DNA from 3 places in the Streptomyces sp. NPDC051684 genome. Region 1 is predicted to be linked to each of the others. Evidence: riboswitches for the same ligand, from Rfam matches in the RefSeq annotation. Region 1 holds a riboswitch; each other region holds the start of a gene.
What was found. A riboswitch is a leader RNA that binds a small molecule or an ion and turns the genes downstream of it on or off. The one in region 1 is predicted to bind cobalamin.

Region 1 (7,799 bases):
GCGCGGGGCTCGCGCTGTCCGGCGCGGTACTGCAGACGGTGGTCGCCAATCCGCTCGCCGATCCGCTCGTGCTCGGCTTCTCCTACGGTGCGACGCTCGGCGCGGTCCTCGTCATCACTCTGGGCGGGGGAGCGGCTCTGTTCGGAGTGGGGGTGTCGGCCGCCGCGTTCGCCGGGTCGGTCGTCGCGGGTGCCCTGGTGTTCTGGCTGGGACGCCGCCGCGGCCGGATGGCGCCGACCCGGCTGATCCTGGCCGGAGTGGCGGTCGGCTACGTGTTCCTGTCGGCCACCAGCTACGTCCAGCTTCAGGCCAGCCCCACTGAACTGCGTACCGTGATGTTCTGGATGCTGGGCAGTGTCGCCGGCGCCCAATGGCACCAGATCCCCACCGTCACCACCGTCGTCATCGGCTGCACCGCCCTGCTCACCCTCTTCGGCCGCAAGCTCAATGTGCTCCTCGCCGGGGACGAGACCGCCACCTCCCTCGGCACCGATGTCAACCGGCTCCGTACCGTCCTGCTCCTGCTCAGCGCCCTGCTGACCGGCTCGGTGATCGCGGTCGCGGGCGGCATCGGCTTCGTCGGCCTGATGATCCGCCACCTGGTGCGGCTCACCACCGGCGCCGACCACCGCAGGCTGCTGCCGTTGTCCGCGCTGCTCGGAGCGGTCTACCTCGTCCTGGTCGACCTGCTCTCGCGCACTTTGAACCGGCCGAGCGAACTCCCGCTCGGCATCCTCACCGCCCTGTTGGGCGCCCCCTTCTTCCTCTGGCTGCTGCGCCGCAACAAGGGTCTGGACTGACACGCATGCGCCTCACTGTCGACCGGCTGCACATCACCCTCGACCACCACTCGATCCTGAACGGCGTCGACATCGACGCCCGGCCCGGCGATGTCGTCGGGCTCGTCGGACCCAACGGCAGCGGCAAATCCACCCTGCTGCGCGCCGTCTACCGCTCCCTCAGGCCGGCCGACGGCGCCGTCCGGGTCGGTGACGACGACATCTGGAGACTCAGCCCCCGCGCCGCCGCCCTGCGAACCGCCGCCGTCCTCCAGGACGGAACCGGCAGTACGGGCGGGCTCACGGTGATCGAGACCGTCGCCCTGGGACGCGCACCCCACCACGGCCTGCTGGGGCGCGACGGACCCCAGGACCGGCGGGCGGTCGAGGACGCCGTGGACCGGTGCGGCGTGCGGCACCTGGCGCACCGCGACTACGCCTCACTGTCCGGTGGCGAGCGTCAACGCGTCCTCCTCGCGCGGGCCCTGGCCCAGCAGCCCCGGCTGCTCGTCCTGGACGAGCTGACCAACCACCTCGACATCCGCGCCCGGTTCGAACTACTGCACCTGATCCGCTCCACCGGCACCACGACGCTCGCCGTCCTGCACGATCTCCACCTCGCGGCCCGCTTCTGCGACCACCTCGTCGTGCTCGACCGGGGCAGCGTCGTCGCCGCCGGGCCCGTCCTCGACACGCTCACCCCGGCCGTACTCGCGAAAGTCTTCGGCGTGGCCGCCTCAGCACGGCGCGACGAGGACGCGGTGGTGCGGCTGACCTACGCGGCGGACCCGCTGAGCGCGGAGGCTCACGCGGTGAACTAGTCGCTGTCTAGGTGCCGTTCAGCGCTTGAGGGCGGTGAGCAGAGCCTCGCACGCCTCGGCGGCCGTCCCGGCCGTCTCCGAACAGATACGGCAGTGCTCGCGGTGGCTGGCATGCCGGCCGCACAGTTCATGAGCGTCGCGGCAGGCGATGAGGCAGGCGCCGAGCTGAGCTGTGAGCAACGGCCGTTGCGTGTCGTCACCGCGCACCAGCAGCCTGGCCGTCGTGGCGGTCACGTCCGCGCAGTCGAGGTTCTGGGTGATCGCCTCACGCAGCGCGTCGGCGTCCTTGTCGGCGAGCATGCCGGCCGCGCACGCGCTGCTCGCCCGCTCGCACTCCGCCAGCGCGGTCGTCGTGCGGGCGAGGAGTTCACTGTCGACCAAGAACCGACTGCCGACGCTCTCGATGAGGTCCTGAGTCCTGTGCATGGCTCCCCCAAGGTGTGGGAAAGGTAGCTTCGACGCTTCCGAGGCTACCCGAACAGCCCCTCTTCTCAATGGTGTTGAGGTAGCTCCCAGCCATCTCCCGACCAAGGTTCGCCGCCATGAAGACAGACCGGCGCGCCGCTCCCGCTGTCTGGCCCTGGGAGGACCGGGCGGCGCAGGCACGTCCTCGCCGCTTCCTGTGGCGCGAGCGCGTCTTCGCTTGGTGCCTGCCCGCGGCCACCACGCTGCTGCTTGCGGGGGCCTACGGCTGGCTGGGCTTCCGGTTCGGCGCGGTGACCGGCGCCTGGGCGGGCGCCGTTGCCGGGGTTCTCTCCAGCCTGGCCCTGCACGCGTTCGTCGGCCGGGTGGCAGAGGGAAGGCCCGCGCACCGACGGTGGCCCCCGGGCAGGCACTGGCACGAGTGAGCCCCGTCCGCCGTCGGCCTGCGCGGGAGTTCGCCGCCGGTCCGTTCGGGCCAACGGGCAGGGCTCAGACGACGGCCGCCGCGCCGGCCTCGTAACCGGCTTCCTCGATGGCGGCGCGTACCTGTGCGTCGTCGAAGGCCGTGCCCGTCACTCGTACCGTGTCGCTCTCCAGGTCGACGGTGACCCCGGTGACGCCGGGTACGGCGGTCACCTGTTCGGTGACGCCGGCGGCGCAGTGCCCGCAGGTCATGCCGGTGACGCGGTAGTCGGATCGGTTCATGGCGCAACTCCTGGGATGGGGAGACGTGCGTGCGTCTGTGGATACGTGCGCGGCGGGTCCGGTGTTCAGCCGGATCCCGTCGTCCTCCACGAGTCGGACCGCGTCGCGTCCGAGTTCCCGCGTGTCGGATGAGTCACTCGTACGGGGGCTGCCGGTGCCGTGACCGGGGACGGAGTGCTTGTCCGGGCCATGGGCTGCTGTTGTCATGCGCAATACCTGGGCATTACTGTCCTCTTGCCTTGGTGTTCGGGAAATCCGGTGCGGAACCGGTGCGGCCCTCGCCACTGTGATCGGGAAGTCCGGCTCCGGCCCCTCAGCGGGGCAGCCACTGGGTCCTTGGACCTGGGAAGGCGGAGATCCGGGCGGTGTCACCCGTCAGCCAGGAGACCGGCCGGGGCGCTTCAACCGTCCACGAGGTGCTGGAAAGGTCTGCCGAGCCATGCACATAGCCGAGGGGTTCCTGCCCCCAGCGCACGCCGCCGCCTGGGGCGTCGCGGCCGCGCCGTTCGTCGTCCACGGGGTCCGCTCCCTGACCCGCGAGGTGAAGGAACACCCGGAGAGCACGCTGCTGCTGGGCGCGTCCGGGGCCTTCACCTTCGTTCTCTCCGCGCTCAAGCTGCCTTCGGTGACCGGCAGTTGCTCCCATCCCACCGGCACCGGCCTTGGGGCCATCCTGTTCCGGCCGCCGATCATGACGGTGCTGGGCACGATCACGCTGCTGTTCCAGGCCCTGCTGCTCGCCCACGGCGGACTTACCACGCTGGGTGCCAACGCGTTCTCCATGGCGATCGTCGGCCCCTGGGCCGGATACGGGATCTACCGCCTGCTGCGCCGCTACGACGTCCCGCTGATGGTCACCGTGTTCTTCGGGGCGTTCGTGGCGGACCTGTCGACCTACTGCGTCACCAGCGTGCAGCTCGCCCTCGCCTTCCCCGACCCGAGCAGCGGTTTCTTCGGCGCGCTCGGCAAGTTCGGCTCCATCTTCGCCGTCACCCAGATCCCGCTGGCCGTCAGCGAGGGACTGCTGACCGTGCTCGTCATGCGGCTGCTCGTGCAGTCCAGCAAGGGCGAACTGACTCGGCTGGGCGTTCTCGTCACCGGCGGCCGCCGGGACGCCGCTCCCGAGGCGGTGGCCCGGTGAAGCGGAACACGAAGATCAACCTGCTGCTCCTGATCGTCGTGGCCGCCCTCGCCGTCCTGCCTCTCGCGCTGGGTCTTGGCGATCACAAGGAGGAGCCCTTCGCCGGCGCCGACGCCGAGGCGGAGACGGCCATCACCGAGATCAAGCCGGATTACGAGCCGTGGTTCTCCCCGCTGTACGAGCCGCCGTCGGGAGAGATCGAGTCCGCGCTCTTCGCCCTCCAGGCGGCTCTCGGTGCCGGCGTGCTCGCGTACTACTTCGGTCTGCGCCGCGGGCGCAGGCAGGGCGAACAACGGGCCGTGGAGAGCGCCATGAGCGCGGACGGCGCCGACGGGGCCGATGCCAAGGCGCCTGCCGGGGACCGGACCTGACCCGGCGTGCTGCCGATCGACGTGGCGGCGCACAGCAGCAGCTGGCGCCGCCGCCATCCCCTCGACAAAGCCGTCCTCGGCCTGGGCCTCACCGCCCTCGCCCTCACCCTGCCACCGTGGCCGGGCTCCGCCCTCGTGCTGGTCACCGCACTGGCGCTGCTGCTGGGGCCCGCGGGGGTGGGCGCCCGCAAGGTGTGGCGGGCCTGGCGCGTGCCGCTGGCCTTCTGCGTCACCGGAGCGCTCACCCTGACCGTGCAGGTCGGTGCCCCCGGTGCCTTCATCTCACTGGCCCCGCACGGTGCGCAGCACGCGGCCGAGGTCCTGCTGCGCTCCTCCGCCGCCTCACTGGGTGTGCTGCTGTTCGCGTTCACCACTCCGGTGACCGACCTGCTGGCCTGGCTGCTGCGGCTCGGCGTGCCCGCCCCCGTCATCGACGTGGCGCTGGTGATGTACCGCATGATCTTCCTGCTGCTCGCGTCCGTGCGCAGCATCCGCGAGGCTCAGGCGGCGCGGCTGGGCCACACCACCCGCTCCGCCGCCTTCCGCTCCCTGGCCGGGCTCGGCGCCACCGCCTTCGTCAAGGCGTTCGACCGGGCGGCGCGCATGCAGCGCGGGCTGGCCGGGCGCGGCTACGACGGCACCCTGCGCGTCATGGCCTCCGGTGCTCCCGTCTCCCGCCGGTTCGTTGGCCTGGCACTGGCCCTGCTCGCCGCGCTGGTGGTCCTCACCCTCGTACTCGACAACCTCGTACGCGGACACCTAGCACTCCAACACCTCGGACTCGAAAGGCTGCTGCCATGAACGACGACGCCGTGGTGGAGCTGCGCGGAGCCTCGTTCGCCTACGAGGACGGCCCCACCGTCCTGCACGATCTCGACTTCGCCGTCCGTCCCGGGCGCGCCCTCGCTCTGCTCGGCAGAAACGGCAGCGGCAAGACCACGCTGATGCGGCTGCTCAGTGGTGGGCTGCGCCCGCGTACCGGGCGACTCCTCCTGGAGAGCGTGCCGGTGACCTACGACCGGGCCGGTCTGACGCGCCTGCGCACCACGGTGCAACTGGTGCTCCAGGACCCCGACGACCAGCTCTTCGCCGCGTCCGTCGCCCAGGACGTGTCCTTCGGCCCGCTCAACCTGGGCCTGCCGGACAGCGAGGTCACCGACCGGGTCTTGCAGGCCCTCGCCGCGCTCGGTATCAGCGAACTCGCCGAACGCCCCACCCACTTGCTCTCCTACGGTCAGCGCAAACGCGCCGCCATCGCGGGAGCCGTCGCCCTGCGCCCGCGCGTGCTGATCCTCGACGAACCCACCGCGGGCCTGGACCCGGAAGGACAGGAGCGACTGCTGGACACCCTCGCCGGACTCCAGACGGACGGCACCACGGTGGTGATGGCCACCCACGACGTGGATCTGGCGCTGCGCTGGGCCGACGACGTCGCCCTGCTCACCCCGGCCGGCCCGCACGTCGGCCCCGCGGGCGACACCCTGTCCCGCGCCGACCTGGTGGCTCAGGCGGGACTGCGGCCCGCCTGGGGCATCGCCGCGACCCGACTCCTGCGCGCGCAGCGGCTGCTGGGGCAGGACGCACCGGGACCGCGCACCGCCGCCGAACTCGACGCCCACGCGGCGCGTGTGCGAGGTGAGGAGGCCGCCCGGTGAGCGAGTTCCCCAGGACGTGGCCTGTGGAGGTGGACGGGGAGGATCTGCTCGCCGTCACCGCCGAGGACCTGGAGCGACTGCGCGCCATCCGGCGCCAGGTCGGCGGACAGAGCGCGCGGCTGAGCGCGATGGGGGCCCGACTGCGGGTGACGTACCGGGTTTTAACCCGCATCGCGGCCGAGCACGAGTGCACGGGCGACGGCTGCGCCGTCTGCCCCGTTCCCCGGAGTTCCCGGAACGCGGGACGGGCGGTGGCCCGGACTCGCCAGGCTGACGCCGGGAACTCGGTACCGCACCGCCGCGACTCCCTCTGTGTACGGACGGGAGGCACACCTCGTCCCAGCCGGAACCAGCGAAGGGGCTCCCCATGCAGGTCGCGATCGTGCTCTACCCGGGCTTCACGGCCATCGACGTCATCGGCCCCTACGACGTGTTGGGCCGACTGCCCGACACCGAGACCGTGTTCGTCGCCGAAACCCCCGGCCTCATCCGTAACGACCTGCGCAGCCTCTCGATCGACGCCGTGGCCCGGCTCGACGACGTGCCGCACCCCGATGTCGTGATCGTCGGCGGAGGCCCGGGACAGGCGGACCAGATGAAGGACGGTGCGCTGCACACCTGGCTGCGGCACGCCGACGAGACCGCCGACTGGATGACGTCCGTCTGCACCGGCGCCCTGGTCCTCGCCGCGTCCGGAGTCCTCACCGGTCGACGTGCGACCACCCATTGGGGAGCTCTCGACCAGCTCACCGCGTACGGGGTGACCCCGGTGAAGGAACGCGTCGTCGTCGACGGCCACTACGCGACCGGGGCGGGAGCCTCGGCCGGCATCGACATGGCTCTCACCCTGGCCGGGCTGATCTCCGGCGACGACACGGCCCGGGCCGTGCAACTCCTCCTCGAATACGCACCCCAACCGCCGTACGACGCCGGGACCCAGGAGTCTGCGGGTCCCGACGTCGTGAAGAAGCTGTTCGCGATGTTCCCGCATGAATGAACCCGGCTGGCCGTTCGTTCACCGTCGAGCGGCAGGCTCACGATCCGACCGGGCCGCGGGGCGTGTGCCGGTCAGGCGGGTGCGTCGGCCGTCGTGTGTCGTTCGGCGTGATCCAGTTGCTCGATCAGCGTCACGCGGGCTCGGCTGACGCGTGAGCGGACCGTCCCCACCGGGCACCCGGTGAGTGCTGCCACCTCGGCGTACGGCAGGCCGAGGAGCTGGGTGAGGACGAACGCTTCACGGCGCCGGTCGGGAAGGGCGTCGAGCAACGCCGTGAGGACCACGCCCTCGTCGAACCCGGGGATGCAGCGGGGCTGGGCGCGCTCCGCGGTGTCCTGCCAGTCGTCGGTGTCCGACAGGAGCGGCCGGGCCGCCGCCCGGCGGAAGCTGTCGACGACCGCCCGCCGCGCGATCGACAGGATCCAGGTCCGAGCGGAGGAGCGCCCCTCGAACCGGTGCAGACTGCCGAGCGCGCGGAGGAAGGTGTCCTGTGCGAGATCGTCGGCGAGGTGGGGATCGGTGCACAGGCGCGTGACGTAGCGCAGGACATCGTGGTGCAGGGCCCGGACGAACAGGTCGGTGGCGTGCGGTTCGCCACCGCGGGCGGCGAGGGCGAGCTCTGTCGCGCATGCGTCGTGTGGGTCGTGCAGGGCAGGAGTGATCACCTGGTGTGCCTCTCTGGGCGGCACCGGGACCGCATCAGCGCGGCGGAGGCGCGGTGCCGCACGGGCGTGGTGGTGGGCCCGCCTCGGGCCGCGGCGGTGTGGACCGCCTGGCCACGCGGTGACGTGGTCCCGGTGCGGTGAAGGGTGAGGGGCGGCCGGATGCGCAGCACGCGGTCGCCGCACGGCGCCGGTGTGGGGTTGGCGCCGTGGTGCCGGCTGTCGTCAGGCGACAGCGAGAGGAA
Region 2 (7,799 bases), on a different contig from region 1:
GGTCGACTGCTTCGGCGAGCAGGGCCGTCTTGCCGAGGGAGCCGCCTGCCGCGTACTTGGTGCCGATTCCGGTCCAGTCGTTGACGGTGCGTTTCTCCCCGTCCTTGCCTGCCTTGTCGAGGAAGTCGACGACGCCGCGCAGTTTGGCGTTGTTGAGGCCGGTGGCGGCGAGCGCGTAGGCGCCGTCGATGGTCAGTCCGAAGTCGGCGCGGCTCGTCCCGGCACCGGTCGGATAGAACTGGCCCTGCTTGAGCTGGGCGGCACCGATCAGGTAGGCGACACCCTTCTTCAGGTCCGGTCCCTTGCCTGGAGCCGGGTCGCCCGGATCGGTGGTGGGCGGGTCCGTGGTCGGCGGATCGGTCGGCTCGGTCCTCTTGGTGGTGAGGCTGGCGAGGTCAGTGTGCACGCCAGCCAGGATCGCGACCGGTGTCGCGTACAAGGTCGGGTCGGTGGCGTCCTGGTCGAAGCCGAAGCCGCCGCCCTTGAGCTGGGTCCGGGACAGCCAGCCTTCGGCGACGTCCGCTCGCTGCATCTGGCCGAGGGCGCGCAGCCCTTGTGCGGCATAGGCCGTGGTGATCACATCGCCGGCGGTGGAGCCTGTGTAGGCGACGTACGCGCCGTCGTCGCGCTGGGCCTTGGTCAGGTAGTCGCGTGCCTTGGTGACAGCGGCGTCGTGGCCGCCCACCTTTTTCAGGACCAGTGCGATCAGTCCGGTGGTGGCGGCGTCGCCGTCGCAGTTGCCTCCTGGCCGGATGAGGATGCTGGTGAAGCTGCCGTTCGTGCACTGCACCTGAGTCAGGCGGTCCACCGTGGCATCGGGTGGCGTCACGCCCGCTCGCAGCAGGGCGAGTACGGCGCGGGCCTGCTCGTCGGCGTAGTCGACGTTGCGGAAGTCGCCCTTGGCGGTGCAGCCGGGTGTCGGTTCGCCAGATTCCGGACCGGCGGCGCAGACGTTCCCGGTCAGGTCGGCGATCAGATCGCGCCCGCCGACCTTGCGCGGGTCGCCCTCCGTCGACTCGGCCAGCAGAGCCAGGCGGGCGACCGCGGCCGCGTCCGGCGCCTGATCCTTCCCGTCGGGAGCCACGTAGTCGTCCACGTGCTGAGCGAAGAAGGCGGTGATCTTGTCGAGCGTGGCGCTGCTGCCGTCCGCCGCGGCCAGTGCGTAGGCGGTCTCCAGCGTGAGCAGGTAGTTGGGGCTGTCGGCGCCTTCGTCGACGATGCGTTCGCCGTCGGTCAGCTGCGCCTTGAGCCATGCGGCGGCTCCCGCTACGTCGACGTCGCCGGGTGCTCCGGTCGGCCCGCCGCTCGGGTCGGGGCTCGCGCCGCCTCCGGCACGGACGTCGTCGGGGCTGAAGGTGGGCTTTCCCGTGGTGCCGCCGATGTCGGTGCCGCCGTAGACCCAGGCGTCGACGTCACCGTCCTTCAGCTTGCGGTCCATGGCGCCGTACTGGCTGTACGTCCATGTGTCCTGGCCCGGTGAGGCGGTCCAGTACGACCAGTAGGCGGTGGCCGGCGGCGTGAGAACGCAGGAGTCCTTTGACGGAGTCGGGTACTGCGTACCGGAGTTGAAGGATCCGTAGCCGATGCGGCAGATGAACGCGGGACCGTCGTGTTCCGTCCCGGCGGTGGTGAAGCCACCATCGTGCAGGAGCTCGTAGCCGGTGCTGGGGCTGGTGTCACAGCCTCGCTCGACCTTGCCGCCGAAGGGGGCGAAGTCGACGGCCACGATGGCGCCCTTGGTGGCGGTGCAGTCCCCGACCGGGGCGGCGGAGGCGGGCTGGGCGACGCTGACGAAGGCGAAGCACGCGGCGGCAAGGACAAGCAGGCCCGTCAGTGCGGCAGCCAGTGGCCGGAATCGTCTTCGTATGTGCGTTTCTGTGCGCCCCATGGTCTCCACCACGGCCCCCTAAATGCCTGGCCGGCACGGGAGACAAACGTGGCTGACGCCCCAGGCAGCGCCCTCGCAGATGAGGGGCGGCGTTGGAGCGGGTCGCACCACGCCGTAGTCCGCGACGGCGTCTGTTGCTGTGGAACACGCTCCAGGCATTCCGGCTCGCCCAGCGGTGACTGGGCCTACGGTTGCGGGTCAGCGCCGGATTTCGACCGGCTTCCCCTGGAACTACTTGCGTATCAGGGCGGATTGGAACACGGGTTCACAGAAACCGTCAAGGCCGTGCACATCGTGATCACAGCGTCAGGAGAATCGCCCTGTGGCGCGAGCGCTCGAGGCTCGGGTACTGTCCCGCTCTGCCGAGTGGGGGAACCCGGTGAGAGTCCGGGGCTGACGCGCAGCGGTGTGGGGCGGAGGGACCGCTCCGAGCCCGAATGCCCAAGCGGCACAGGTTAGTTGGAAGTCGGTCCACGCGCAGTCGGACGGCGGCCTCCCCCGCCGTGTGCACCCGAGACCGGGGACCGGGCCGGGTCCGGTCGGCGTCCCTCACCTCTGGAGCACGCCATGCCACGTCCCGTTTCCGTCCGTCACGCCGCCATCACCGCGGCTGCGGCCATCGGAGCCTTCGCTCTCACCACACTTCCCGCCGCCGCAACCGCGACGCCGGCCCAGATCGCCACGTCGAAGACGAACGGTGTCGCATACCTCAAGTCCCTGCAGGCTGCTGACGGTTCGTACGCCGGGTCCGGTCTCTCCAACGAGTGGGCGTTCAGCGCGCTCGCCTCCGCAGGCACCGCCGCCGTAGACGTCACGCCGGGCGGGGACACAACCAAGAACGCGAGAACGGTCTACAGAAACCTGCTGTCCACCAGCGGATGGCCGTCCTCCGCCCCCGTCGTCACCGACTACGAGCGCGCCACGCTGAATGCCTACGCCGCGGGCATCGACCCGGCCCGGGTCTCCGCCTCTCGCAACCTCGTGGCCGACATCTACCGCTACTGGCAGACCGCGGAGCCGGGCTACTTCGGCCCGTCCGCCAACTTCAACGGCACCGTCTTCGCCGCGCTCGCTCTGAACGGGGCGAAGACCACGTCCGGGCAGATACGCATCCCCCAGTCTCTGCGGAACGCGATGATCACCCGTATCCGGGCCAACCAGCACAACGACGGCGGCTGGAACTACGGCAAGGCCGAGGGTGATGCCGGGCAGCTCGGGACCGCGAGCGACATCGACATGACCGGCGCCGCGATGGCCGCTCTCTGCGTCTCCGGCGTCCCCAACACGGACACCGACATCGTCCAGGCCAAGACCTTCCTCAAGAACAAGCTGGTCGCCAACACCGGTGCGTTCGACGCCATGTTCGGCGTCAACACCGACTCCAACGGCTGGGCCGTCTCCGGGCTCAACGCCTGCGGCATCAACGCCCAGACCGGCGACTTCCTCACCTCCAAGGGCAAGACGCCGGTCGACTTCCTCATCAGCCAGCAGTTCAACCCGGGCGGCGGCTTCAAGTACCTGCCGAGTGACACCTCTCCCCAGGCATACGCCTCGATCGACGGCCTGCGCGCCGTCGCCGGAGGCGGCTTCACCGCCACACCCCCCGTGCCGTCGACCTCCGGCGCCCCGCAGTGGGTGGGCCAGGGCACCTTCACCTCTGGCACCGCAACCTCGCTGGCCCTGACCGTGGACGACGGCACCGGAAACCTGAAGGTCTGCTCCGTCTCCGTCACCACCACCGGCACGAGCACCACGCTCGGCGCTGTGCTCGACGCGGCGACCAGCGCCGCCACACCGTCGGGTTGCGTCACCGCCGTGACACCGTCCACCGGAACCGGAACCATCACCTCGCTCAACGGCAAGGCCAACAGCGGTACGAACACGTGGAAGGCGAGCGTGGACGGCTCATCCTTCACGTCTGCCGCCCGAAACAAGGTCATCTCCGTCGGCGACACGATCGCGCTCCGCTGGGGCTCCTGACCGAGTCCGTGACGGTAGGACCTGCCGATCGCGCCGCAGGTCCTACAGTCACGGCATGCGCCCCGTGTGACACGTTTGCTCCACCCCTGGTCACCAGTCCTCCGTTCGCATGGACTCGCGACGGCGTCCCTCGCACGGGCACCGGCAGCGTCGCCGACCGACCACCGTCCTGGCCTCGGCTGCCGGCCGCCGTTGGCTCCGCTCCGACCGTGCCGCCCACCGCACGCGCCCTCATCAGCCTGCGCATCCCACCCGGCTTCGAGCCGAGCGGCGCGCTGAACGCACTAACCCATTTCCTCACCGCCGCCACTCCACGGGGGCGCACAGATTATTTGTAGGGCCCCCGGCCACGCGGATCGGCGGGACGACGTCACCCGCGGTCTGCTAAGCGCCTTCTGCTAACCCCCGGCATAAACCGGCCCCTTCAAACAGTTCCGGCGAGCTAGAGGTGGAATAACCAGGGTGTTCGTTCGATTCGCTCTTGCAGAGAACGCGGGAGGGGGCACTGGTGGCCGAGCTGATGATGTTCCGGCAGGACGCGGACGGACGGGATGTCGAGCTGGCCGGCTCGACGGTGGCGCTGGAGGTGGAGCTGCAGCGGCGGGTCGAGGCCGGCCTGGAGCAGATGCTGGGCGTCCGCTTCCTGGCATCGGAGTATCCGACTGGCCCCTGGCACCGGGGGCGGATCGACACCCTGGGGCTCGATGAGAACGGCAGCCCGGTGGTGATCGAGTTCAAAAAGGGCTCGGACAGCGGGGTGATGTCCCAAGCGGTCTCCTACCTGTCCTGGCTGGAGTCGGCGCACCACGAGTTCGAGGCGCTCGTGCGGAAGGTGCTGGGGGCGGAGGCCGCCGAGTCCGTCGACTGGCGTCGTCCGCGGATGATCTGCATCGCGGCGGGCTTCTCGCACCACGACCGGGTAGCGGTGCAGAGGTTGCCCGAGCGGATCGACCTGGTGCGCTACCGGATCTTCGACGGTGGCCTGCTGGGGCTGCTGCTCGTGGACTCCGCGACCGGCTTCCCGAGCGCTGCCTCGTCTCGCCGGGGCCGGGAGCGGGCACCCGTGGCGGACGGCGTGCCGACGGCTTCGACGGTCTCTCCGCCTGCGGGTGGAGGAGGGGTGCCGGAGTGCCTGCGGGACCTGTACGCGGAACTGGACGAGGCGCTCACGGCATGGGGCGAGGTGGAGGTGGCGTCCCTGCGGCACTACATCGCCTACCGGCGGTTGGTGAACGTGGCGTCGGTGATCTTCCGTCCGAAGCACGAGGCGATCCTGGTGTACCTCAGACTCGACCCGGACGCGGTCGAGTTGGAGGAGGGCTTCACCCGGGACATGCGCGGTATCGGACACCTTGGGACCGGCGACCTGGAGGTCCGCGTCGTCTCGGCAGCCGACTTGGAGAAGGCGGCGCCGCTGATCCGGCGGGCGTTCGAGGCGGCCTGACGTAACAGGAGGGGCGGCTGGTGCATCGGTTAGTCGATGCTCCAGCCGCCCCTCTGGCGTCTGTGGGCCGCCGGCCCTGGCCTCTCTCCGCTCTCACGCTCATGCCTCCGGTCCGGCCAGCTCGAAGTCGTCCTTGGTCAGTTCGGCCCGCAGCCGCTCCTCAACTGGCGGAGTGCCGGTATTGCACTCGTGCGGTATTCCTCGGTGCAACTGGCACTACGCCGGCAGTGGTAGGCCCGTCGCGGGGCTGCTCGACGAAATCTGAGGGCTGTCCCGCAACGGGAGTCTCAGCTGGGTGGGTTGTCCAGGTTGGCTTGGTGGTGGACAACGTCGTGGGCGACGTCCAAGAGGGGGAGGTTGTGGGTGAAGGCGTAGGCACGCAGGCGGGCGAGAGCTTCGCTGAGAGGGATGTCGAGCAGGACGGTCAGGGCGCCGGTTGCCTGGTGGATGAGGGCACGGTGCAGGGGCAGCGGATTGTTGCTGCTCATGTCATGGATGCCGTCGGGTGTCGTGAGGATCATGGTGGCGCCCTCGGCGAGGGCGAGGAGAGCGCCCATCTGCGCGCGGGTGAGCGGGCCGGGGATGCTGCGATGACCGGTCAGGACTCCGATCCGGACTGCACCCAAGTTCAGGGGAACGGCGTGAGCGGCGCTTGGGAGCTTTTGCTGGGCGGCGGCCAGCAAGGCGGGCCATCGGTGTTCGGGCACGGTGTGCAAGTCGGGGACGAGGACGAGTTCGCCGGTGCGGGCGGCGTCGAGGGTGGGGCCCTCACCGAGGGTGTACTGGAGATCTTCGAAGGCGATTGCGGCGCTGTCGTCCGGGTCGTACCAGACGAGTTCGAGGCCGGATTGGTCGAGCAGGCAGAGCGTGAGGCTGTCGAGGCCGAGCGCGGTCGCGCAGGAGCCGGGTGAGAGAGCGCTCAGGCCCTGGCCGGTCTGAATGGCGGCGGCCAGGAGGCCGGGGATATCGGGGATGTCAGCGGGCACCGCAGGTACTCCTTGGCTGAAGTGCGGTGGGGCGCTGGTGGCGCGGGCCGCGGGGTGACATGAACGCAGGGTCACGGGTGGTGCGGTCGGTCCTGGGGCGTGGCGAATGTCGTGGCGGCCAGTCGGCCCTCCACGAGGTGTTGGCACACGCGGGTCAGTGACGTCTGGTTGCTGCGGGCGTGGGCGCGCAGCCGCTCGAAGGCCACCTCGGGCGCGATGCGCAGGTGGGCCGTGAGGGCGCCCTTGGCCTGTTCGATGATGATCCGGCTGTTGAGTGCGATCTGCAGCTGTCCGATCCGTTCGGCCTGGTCCTGGGAGAGGCGTTGGTGCAGGATGCCGATGGTCGCGGCGTCGGCCAGGGCCTGTCCCAGGCGCAGGCTGGCCGGATGCAGCCCGGTCGGCTGGGAGTGGAAGACGTTCACCGCGCCGATGACCTCGTCCCGTAGGCGCAGCGGGAGGGCGGCCACCGTGGCGAATTGGGCGGTGCGGGCGGCTTTGGTGAAGCGTGGCCAGCGTTCCGCGGTGGCGGGTTCATTCAGGTCCACCGGGCCGACCTGGTCACGCCGGTAGCAGCAGTCTTTGGACGGGCCCTCATCGAACTCGATCTGCGCCTCTTCCAGTTGGTGTGCGGTGTGGGTGGACGCGGTTACGTCCAGCATCTGCCCCCGGGCATCGACCAGGATCACCCCGATCGCCGATACATCCAGCAGTTCGAGCATGTGGTCGGTCAAGACGTGCAGGAAGTCGATTAGATAAAAGCCCTGCGTCAGGGTGTCGGCCAACTCCAGGAACGCTCGCGCGAGTCGTTCGTCCCGTTCCCATTGCGCCATCGCACACTCCTCCTCCGCCCCTGCCACGGACCGTCGCGGGCATGATCCGCCCGAGGGATGCGAGCCTGGTGGCATTGTCCCGCCGAACGCCCCCGGCGGGGAACAGAACTGCCGCATACGCCAGGAAAAGGTGTTGGCCGCTTGCACCTGCGTTGTGGAGTCGCCCGCTCAGGGAGCTACTGCTGTGTCGGGCTCGTTCTCTGGGGTCGTGCACCGTCCTGATCCCGAGCGGCTAGGTAGGCGGTCCAGTTGGGTTGCGCGTGGGCGGCCCATTTCAGTGCGGTGTTGATGTGGATCTCCAGCAGTTGGGCGAGGACCGGGGTGGGGATGTGTTCGGCGAGGGAGATCAGCGCGGCGGTGCGGGCCGGGCTGACGTAGAAGCCGTGCCGGCGCATCATCAGGCCGAAGCCGGCGGCTGACAGCGGCCGGCCGGGGACGGTGCCGGGATAGAGCCACAGCTGGGTGGGATCCGTGGCGGGCAGCAGCGCTTCTTCCGGCGCCAGCACCGCGAGGTGCGTCAACAGGCGGGCCGGGCGCGGTGGGATCAGCAGGGCGTGGCGCCGTTGGCGGAGGTAGGTCTCCTGGCCGCGGTGCTCGATGTCGGCAACGGTCAGGTGCCGGATGCGCTCGCTGGGCAGGCCGTAGAGAAGGGTGAGCATGCGGGCGGTGCG
Region 3 (7,799 bases), on a different contig from region 1:
ACACATCACGCTGCTCCTGGCGATCGTGATCGTTACCGCGCTGGTCTTTGATTTCACCAACGGTTTCCACGACACAGCCAACGCGATGGCGACGACCATCTCGACTGGCGCCCTCAAGCCGAAGACGGCGGTGGCCATGTCCGCCGTGCTGAACCTCGTCGGAGCGTTCCTCTCCGTCGAAGTGGCGAAGACCATCTCCGGCGGCATCATCAATGAGGACGGCCTCAAAACGGAGGTCATCTTCGCGGCGCTGGTAGGCGCCATCCTCTGGAATCTGCTGACCTGGCTGCTCGGCCTGCCGTCCAGCTCCTCGCACGCACTGTTCGGCGGCCTCATCGGCGCCGCGGTCATGTCGATGGGCTGGTCCTCGGTCAACGGCGGCACGGTCGTCACCAAGGTGCTGCTGCCCGCGGTGGCCGCGCCGCTCGTCGCCGGCATCGCCTCGATGCTGGCCACCCGCCTCACGTACCGCATCAGCAAGAAGACGGACGAGAAGGCGACCGCCAAGGGCTACCGCGCCGGGCAGATCGCCTCCGCTGGCCTCGTCTCCCTCGCGCACGGCACGAACGACGCGCAGAAGACGATGGGCATCATCACCCTCGCCCTGATCACCGGCGGTGTCATCGCGCCGCACGCCGACCCGCCGATGTGGGTCATCGTCTCGGCCGGTCTGGCCATCGCGCTGGGCACGTACCTGGGCGGCTGGCGCATCATCCGCACCATGGGCAAGGGCCTCACCGAACTCGCGCCGCAGCAGGGCTTCGCGGCGCAGACCAGTGCGGCGACCGCGATCCTCGCCTCCTCGCACCTGGGCTTCTCGCTCTCCACCACGCAGGTCTGCTCCGGCGGTGTGATGGGCGCGGGCCTCGGCCGCAAGGGCGGTGTCGTCCGCTGGTCGACCGCCTCCCGGATGTTCATCGCGTGGGGTCTGACCCTGCCGGCCGCCGGACTGGTCGGCGCGGGCGCCGAGTTCCTGACCAAGCAGGGCCCGTGGGGCATCGGCCTCACCGCCGCGCTGCTCGTGGCCGGTTCCGGGATCATCTGGAAGCTGTCGCGCCGCGACTCCATCGACCACACCAACGTCACCGCGGACGACCCGCACGCCACCCCCGCGCAGGAGGCCCCGGGCGTCGTGACGACCGCGATCGCCTCGGTCACCCCGCCGCCGGTGGGCACGGTCGAGACGTTCGAGTCGGAGGCGAAAATACCCGCCCAGCCAAAGGCCGGTGCGGTGAACGACCCCGCGCGCCCCGCCGGCGCCACGCTGTAAGGAAGCAGGACCGGTATGAAGATCGACTGGGCGGCTCTCGGCTCCGTCTTCGGTGTCTCCCTCGTGGTCACCGTGGCCCTCGTCGGCCTGTTCACCCTCGGCATCGTGGGTCTCTCCAAGCGGGAGTCGGCGGCGCGTGAGGGCGGCTCGGCGACCGTCGCGACCTCCGGGGCGTACGTCTGCTTCGCGCTCTGCCTGGCGGCCGTGGCCTACGGGATCTACCTGATCGTGGCCTGACCCGGCACAGGGCATACGAAGGCGGGGTGCGGGACGTTCGGCGTCCGGCACCCCGCCTTCGTGCGCCTCAACAGCAAGTTGACGTGCCAACTCGGAGCGTGGTGGACTTCCCCCGCCATATACGGCAGCAGTTGAGGAAGCCGGTGCGAATCCGGCGCGGTCCCGCCACTGTCAGCCCCCCCCTTCTCCAAAGGGGCGAGCCAGGAACTCTCGCTGCCGGTCTCGTCGAACCAGGGCGTGGACACCCTGAGTGAGGACACCTACCGCCATGCTTGCCCCACGCGGCAACTGGCGGCGCGAGCGCGTGTATGCGTGCGGTGCCGCCGCCGGGATCTTCGCCGACCTTCTGTTCGGCGATCCGCGCCGTGGGCATCCCGTCGCCGGATTCGGGCGCGCCGCCGCGGCCGTCGAGCGGACACTGTGGCGCGACCACCGTGGCACGGGCGCCCTGCACACCCTCGTGTGTGCCGGAGGCGCCGCCGCCCTCGCGGCCGCCGCCTCCCGTGTCGTACGCCACTCCCCCGCCGCATCCGTCGCGCTGATGGCCGCCGCCACCTGGGCCGTCGTCGGCGGCACCTCGCTCGGCCGCGAGGCGCGCGGCGTCGGGTCCGCCCTGGAGGCCGGCGACGTGGAGCTGGCGCGGGAGCTGCTGCCCCGGCTGTGCGGCCGTGACCCGCAGGGGCTCGACGCCGACGGAATCGCGCGCGGCGTCGTCGAGTCCGTCGCCGAGAACACCTCCGACGCCGTCGTGGGCGCGCTCGTGTGGGGCGCGCTCGGCGGGGTGCCGGGCCTGGTCGCCTTCCGCGCCGTGAACACGCTCGACGCGATGGTCGGCCACAAGTCCGCGAGGTACCGGCGGTTCGGCTGGGCCTCGGCCCGCCTCGACGACGTGGCCGGCTGGCCGGGCGCCCGGCTGACCGGCGCCCTCGCGGTCCTGGCCGGTGGCAGGCACCGGCAGTCCCTCGACGCGTGGCGGGCGGACGCGCGGCGCCACCCCAGCCCGAACGCCGGCGTCGTCGAGGCGTCCTTCGCGGGGGCCCTCGGGGTGCGGCTCGGCGGGACGCTGGCGTACGGCGGCCGGGTCGAGGACCGGCCGGTGCTGAACGCGCCGGGGCGCGCGGTCGAGGTGCGTGATGTGGATCGGGCCGTGCGCTTGTCACGGCGGGTGTCTCTGTTGGCGTTGGGAGTCTGTGTGGGTGCGCGACTGATACGAGCGCAGGGGCGGCGATGACGGGCGGCGGACTGCTCGTCGCGGGGACCACCTCCGACGCGGGCAAGAGCGTCGTCACCGCCGGGATCTGCCGGTGGCTGGTGCGCCAGGGCGTGAAGGTCGCGCCGTTCAAGGGCCAGAACATGTCCCTGAACTCGTTCGTGACCAGGGAGGGCGCCGAGATCGGGCGGGCGCAGGCCATGCAGGCGCAGGCCGCGCGGGCCGAGCCGAGCGCGCTCATGAACCCCGTCCTGCTCAAGCCGGGCAGCGACCGCAGCAGCCAGGTCGTCCTCATGGGCAAGCCCGTGGGCGAGTTGAGCGCGCGGGGCTACCACGGAGGGCGGCAGGCCTCGCTGATGGACACCGTCGTCGGGTGCCTGGAGGAGCTGCGGGCCACCCACGACGCCGTGATCTGCGAGGGCGCCGGATCGCCCGCCGAGATCAATCTGCGGCGCACCGACATCGTGAACATGGGGCTCGCGCGGGCGGCGCGGCTGCCGGTGCTCGTCGTGGGCGACATCGACCGGGGCGGGGTCTTCGCCTCGTTCTTCGGGACGACGGCGCTGCTCGCCCCCGAGGACCAGGAGCTGCTCGCCGGGTTCCTCGTGAACAAGTTCCGGGGCGATGTCAGCCTGCTCGAACCGGGCCTCGACATGCTCAAGTCCCTTACCGGGCGCGACACTTACGGCGTTCTGCCGTTCCAGCACGGCCTCGGCATCGACGAGGAGGACGGGCTCCGGGTGTCCCTGCGGGGCGCCGTACGCGAGTCGGTCGTGGCGCCGCCGGTCGGCGAGGACGTACTGCGGGTCGCCGTGTGCGCGGTGCCGCTGATGTCGAACTTCACCGATGTGGACGCGCTGGCCGCCGAGCCGGGTGTCGTCGTGCGGTTCGTCGACCGGGCAGAGGAGCTCGTCGACGCCGACCTCGTCGTGGTGCCGGGAACGCGCGGCACGGTGCGGGCGCTCGACTGGCTGCGCGAGCGCGGGCTCGCGGACGCCCTTGCACGGCGCGTGGCCGAGGGGCGTCCGGTACTCGGCATCTGCGGCGGCTTCCAGGTGCTCGGCGAGACCATCGAGGACGACGTCGAATCGCGGGCCGGGACCGTCGACGGGCTCGGGCTGCTTCCCGTACGCGTGCGGTTCGAGACCGGGAAGACCCTCGCGCGGCCGGTCGGCGAGGCGCTCGGCGAGTACGTCGAGGGGTACGAGATCCATCACGGCGTCGCCGAGGTGCTCGGCGGAGAGGCCTTCTTGGACGGGTGCCGGGTCGGGGCCGTGTGGGGGACGCACTGGCACGGGTCCCTTGAGTCGGACGGGTTCCGGCGGGCGTTCCTGCGGGCCGTCGCCGAGGCGGCCGGGCGGCGGTTCGTGCCGGCGCCGGACACGTCGTTCGAGGCGCTTCGCGAGGAGCAGCTCGATCGGCTCGGGGATCTGATCGAGCGGAATGCGGACACGGATGCGCTGTGGCGGTTGATCGAGGGGGGTGCGCCGGCGGGGTTGCCGTTTGTGCCTCCCGGGGCGCCGTGATGGGAAGTCGCCCCCGCCGCCCCTTCCCGTCCCGTCCCCGGGGGCTGCGCCCCCGGACCCCCTGGAAGATTGCGCAGTTCCCCGCGCCCCCAAGCAGCCTCACCGAGCTGGAGGATGACGTTCGATGACCACCCCCTATCCGTTTACCGCCGTCGTCGGGCAGGACGATCTGCGGCTTGCTCTGTTGCTCAACGCCGTGTCGCCCGCCGTGGGCGGTGTGCTCGTGCGCGGGGAGAAGGGGACCGCGAAGTCCACCGCCGTACGGGCCCTGTCCGCGCTCATGCCGGGCGTCGACGTCGTCGCCGGGTGCCGGTTCTCCTGTGATCCGGCGGCGCCCGATCCGCAGTGCCCCGACGGGCCGCACTCCGACACCCCCGGCTCCCAACGGGACGCACGCATGGTCGAGTTGCCGGTCGGCGCGTCCGAGGACCGGCTCGTGGGCGCGCTCGACATCGAGCGGGCGCTCTCCGAGGGCGTGAAGGCCTTCGAGCCGGGGCTGCTGGCCGACGCCCACCGCGGGATCCTGTACGTCGACGAGGTCAACCTGCTCCACGACCACCTGGTCGACCTGCTCCTCGACGCCGCCGCCATGGGCGCCTCGTACGTCGAGCGCGAGGGCGTCTCCGTGCGGCACGCCGCGCGCTTCCTCCTCGTCGGGACGATGAACCCGGAAGAGGGCGAGCTGCGGCCGCAGTTGCTCGACCGGTTCGGGCTGACCGTGGAGGTCGCGGCCTCGCGCGAGCCGGAGCAGCGGGTGGAGGTCGTCAAGCGGCGGCTCGCCTACGACGACGACCCCGAGGGCTTCGCGGGCCGGTGGGCCGAGGACGAGGCCGAGGTGCGGGCCCGGATCGTCGCCGCGCGCGAGCTGCTCCCCCAGGTCCGGCTCGGCGACCGGGCGTTGACGCAGATCGCGGCGACGTGCGCGGCCTTCGAGGTGGACGGCATGCGCGCCGACATCGTGATGGCGCGCACGGCCACCGCGCTCGCCGCCTGGGCGGGGCGCGAGGACGTACTGGCGGAGGACGTACGGCAGGCCGCGCTGCTCGCGCTGCCGCACCGCAGGCGCCGCAACCCCTTCGACGCGCCGGGCCTCGACGAGGACAAGCTCGACGAGACCCTGGACGAGTTCGGGCCGCAGGAGGAGCCGGAGGGCCCGGACGGGGACGACGATCCCGACGGGCCGGGCGGCGGCCCGGACGGCGGCGGTCCCGGTGGCGGTGTGCCGCCCCAGCAGGACGGCCCGCACGACGCTCCGCAGGAGAGCGGCGACCCGCAGGACACGCGGGACCCGCAGGACGCCCCGGCCGGCGACGACCGGGAGGACTCCCCCGAGGTGCCCGCCGCCGCCCCCGCGTCCGGCGGCGCCCCCGAGCAGAAGCCCGTGGCGGCCGGTGAGCCCTTTCGCACGAAGATGCTGAGCGTGCCCGGACTCGGTGAGGGCGCGGCGGGGCGGCGGTCCCGGGCGCGTACCGAGCACGGCCGCACCACGGGGGCGACGCGGCCCCGCGGCGCCCTGACGAAGCTGCACCTGGCGGCGACCGTGCAGGCCGCCGCCCCGCACCAGCGCGCGCGTGGTCGTTCGGGCCGGGGGCTCGTCGTCCGCCGTGACGATCTGCGGCAGGCGACCCGCGAGGGGCGCGAGGGGAACCTCGTCCTGTTCGTGGTCGACGCCTCCGGGTCGATGGCGGCGCGGCAGCGGATGACCGCCGTGAAGGGCGCCGTGCTGTCCCTGCTGCTCGACGCGTACCAGCGGCGGGACAAGGTCGGGCTCGTGACCTTCCGGAAGTCGGCGGCCGAGGTCGCCCTGCCGCCCACGTCGAGCGTGGACGCGGCGGCGAGCCGCCTGGAGTCGCTGCCGACCGGCGGGCGCACCCCGCTGGCGGCCGGGCTCCTGAAGGCGCACGAGGTGCTGCGCGTGGAGCGGCTGCGGGATCCGGCTCGGCGGCCGCTGATGGTCGTCGTGACCGACGGGCGCGCGACCGGCGGCCCCGAGCCGGTGCGGCTCGCGGGCCGGGCGGCCGGGCTGCACGCCGCCGAGGGCACGGCGAGCGTCGTCGTCGACTGCGAGACCGGCATGGTGCGGCTCGGGCTCGCCGGTGAGCTGGCCGGACGGCTCGGCGGCACCGCCGTCACGCTGGACGAGCTGCGGGCGGACTCGATCGCCGGGCTCGTGAAGGACGTCACCGGAACACAGAACACCACCAGGAGGGCCGCTTAAATGCCGCAGGGACAGCCGAGCGTCGTACCGAACGACGGGCTGACGACACGTCAGCGCCGCAACCGCCCGCTGGTGTTCGTGCACACCGGCATCGGCAAGGGCAAGTCCACGGCCGCGTTCGGGCTCGCACTGCGCGCCTGGAACCAGGGGTGGCCGATCGGGGTGTTCCAGTTCGTCAAGTCCGCGAAGTGGAAGGTCGGCGAGGAGAACGCGCTCAAGACGCTCGGCGCGAGCGGCGAGGGCGGCACCGTGGCCTGGCACAAGATGGGCGAGGGCTGGTCGTGGGTGCAGCGCGACGACCAGGCCGACAACGAGGAGAAGGCCCGGGAGGGCTGGGAGCAGGTCAAGCGGGACCTGGCCAACGAGACGTACAAGCTGTACGTGCTCGACGAATTCGCCTACCCGATGCACTGGGGCTGGATCGACGTGGACGACGTCGTCGAGACGCTGCGCAACCGTCCCGGGCAGCAGCATGTCGTCATCACCGGCCGCAACGCCCCCGAGAAGCTGGTCGAGTTCGCGGATCTCGTCACCGACATGTCGAAGGTGAAGCACCCGATGGACGAGGGCCAGAAGGGCCAGCGGGGCATCGAATGGTAGGTACGCAGGCCGTGGACGTGCCGCGGCTCGTCGTCGCCGCGCCCGCCTCCGGCACCGGCAAGACGACCGTGGCGACGGGCCTGATGGCGGCGTTCGCCGAGCGCGGGCTCGCCGTGTCGCCGCACAAGGTGGGGCCCGACTACATCGACCCCGGCTACCACGCGCTCGCGACCGGCCGCCCCGGGCGCAACCTCGACGCGTACATGTGCGGGCCCGAGCTCGTCGCTCCGCTGTTCGCGCACGGCTCGGCCGGGTGCGAACTCGCCGTCGTGGAAGGCGTGATGGGGCTGTTCGACGGTGCGTCGGGGGAAGGGGAGCTGGCGTCCACGGCGCATGTCGCGAAGCTGCTCAAGGCGCCCGTCGTGCTCGTCGTCGACGCCTCCTCGCAGTCGCGGTCGGTGGCCGCGCTCGTGCACGGTTTCGCCTCCTTCGACCCCGAGGTGCGCCTCGCGGGCGTCATCCTCAACAAGGTCGGCTCCGACCGGCACGAGGAGCTGCTGCGCGAGGCCATGGAGGAGGTCGGGGTCCCGGTGTACGGGGCGCTGCGGCGGGCTCCGCAGGTGGCGACGCCCTCGCGGCACCTGGGGCTTGTGCCGGTGGCCGAGCGGAGTGCGGAGGCGGTGGACTCCGTCCGGGCCGCGGCGGAGATGGTGCGGGAGGGGTGTGACCTGGAGGGGTTGTTGGGGCTTGCCCGTAGCGCGCCGGCTCTCCGTACGGATGTGTGGAGTCCCGGTGCCC

Region 2: linked by a shared signal. The riboswitch ahead of ACIA8D_RS40060 (prenyltransferase/squalene oxidase repeat-containing protein) and the one ahead of ACIA8D_RS34095 (energy-coupling factor ABC transporter permease) in region 1 are both predicted to bind cobalamin.
Region 3: linked by a shared signal. The riboswitch ahead of ACIA8D_RS16215 (cobalamin biosynthesis protein) and the one ahead of ACIA8D_RS34095 (energy-coupling factor ABC transporter permease) in region 1 are both predicted to bind cobalamin.

The regions. Positions count from the first base shown of each region.
Region 1 covers NZ_JBITCS010000038.1:51,158-58,956, forward strand. The annotation lists gene ACIA8D_RS34070 (FecCD family ABC transporter permease) at 1-800, shown strand, start outside; gene ACIA8D_RS34075 (ABC transporter ATP-binding protein) at 806-1,600, shown strand; gene ACIA8D_RS34080 (hypothetical protein) at 1,619-2,026, opposite strand; gene ACIA8D_RS34085 (hypothetical protein) at 2,143-2,448, shown strand; gene ACIA8D_RS34090 (heavy-metal-associated domain-containing protein) at 2,513-2,728, opposite strand; cobalamin riboswitch at 2,952-3,139, shown strand; gene ACIA8D_RS34095 (energy-coupling factor ABC transporter permease) at 3,168-3,869, shown strand; gene ACIA8D_RS34100 (energy-coupling factor ABC transporter substrate-binding protein) at 3,866-4,240, shown strand; gene cbiQ (cobalt ECF transporter T component CbiQ) at 4,247-5,041, shown strand; gene ACIA8D_RS34110 (energy-coupling factor ABC transporter ATP-binding protein) at 5,038-5,895, shown strand; gene ACIA8D_RS34115 (DJ-1/PfpI family protein) at 6,263-6,892, shown strand; gene ACIA8D_RS34120 (sigma-70 family RNA polymerase sigma factor) at 6,964-7,557, opposite strand; gene ACIA8D_RS34125 (hypothetical protein) at 7,780-7,799, opposite strand, start outside.
Region 2 covers NZ_JBITCS010000065.1:8,534-16,332, reverse strand. The annotation lists gene ACIA8D_RS40060 (prenyltransferase/squalene oxidase repeat-containing protein) at 1-1,888, opposite strand, end outside; cobalamin riboswitch at 2,021-2,153, opposite strand; cobalamin riboswitch at 2,258-2,331, shown strand; gene ACIA8D_RS40055 (hypothetical protein) at 2,456-3,868, shown strand; gene ACIA8D_RS40050 (DUF5655 domain-containing protein) at 4,377-5,312, shown strand; gene ACIA8D_RS40045 (GAF and ANTAR domain-containing protein) at 5,600-6,298, opposite strand; gene ACIA8D_RS40040 (ANTAR domain-containing protein) at 6,370-7,128, opposite strand; gene ACIA8D_RS40035 (hypothetical protein) at 7,305-7,799, opposite strand, start outside.
Region 3 covers NZ_JBITCS010000011.1:188,001-195,799, reverse strand. The annotation lists gene ACIA8D_RS16225 (anion permease) at 1-1,270, shown strand, start outside; gene ACIA8D_RS16220 (hypothetical protein) at 1,286-1,507, shown strand; cobalamin riboswitch at 1,592-1,738, shown strand; gene ACIA8D_RS16215 (cobalamin biosynthesis protein) at 1,776-2,738, shown strand; gene ACIA8D_RS16210 (cobyric acid synthase) at 2,735-4,243, shown strand; gene ACIA8D_RS16205 (putative cobaltochelatase) at 4,368-6,461, shown strand; gene cobO (cob(I)yrinic acid a,c-diamide adenosyltransferase) at 6,462-7,061, shown strand; gene ACIA8D_RS16195 (cobyrinate a,c-diamide synthase) at 7,055-7,799, shown strand, end outside.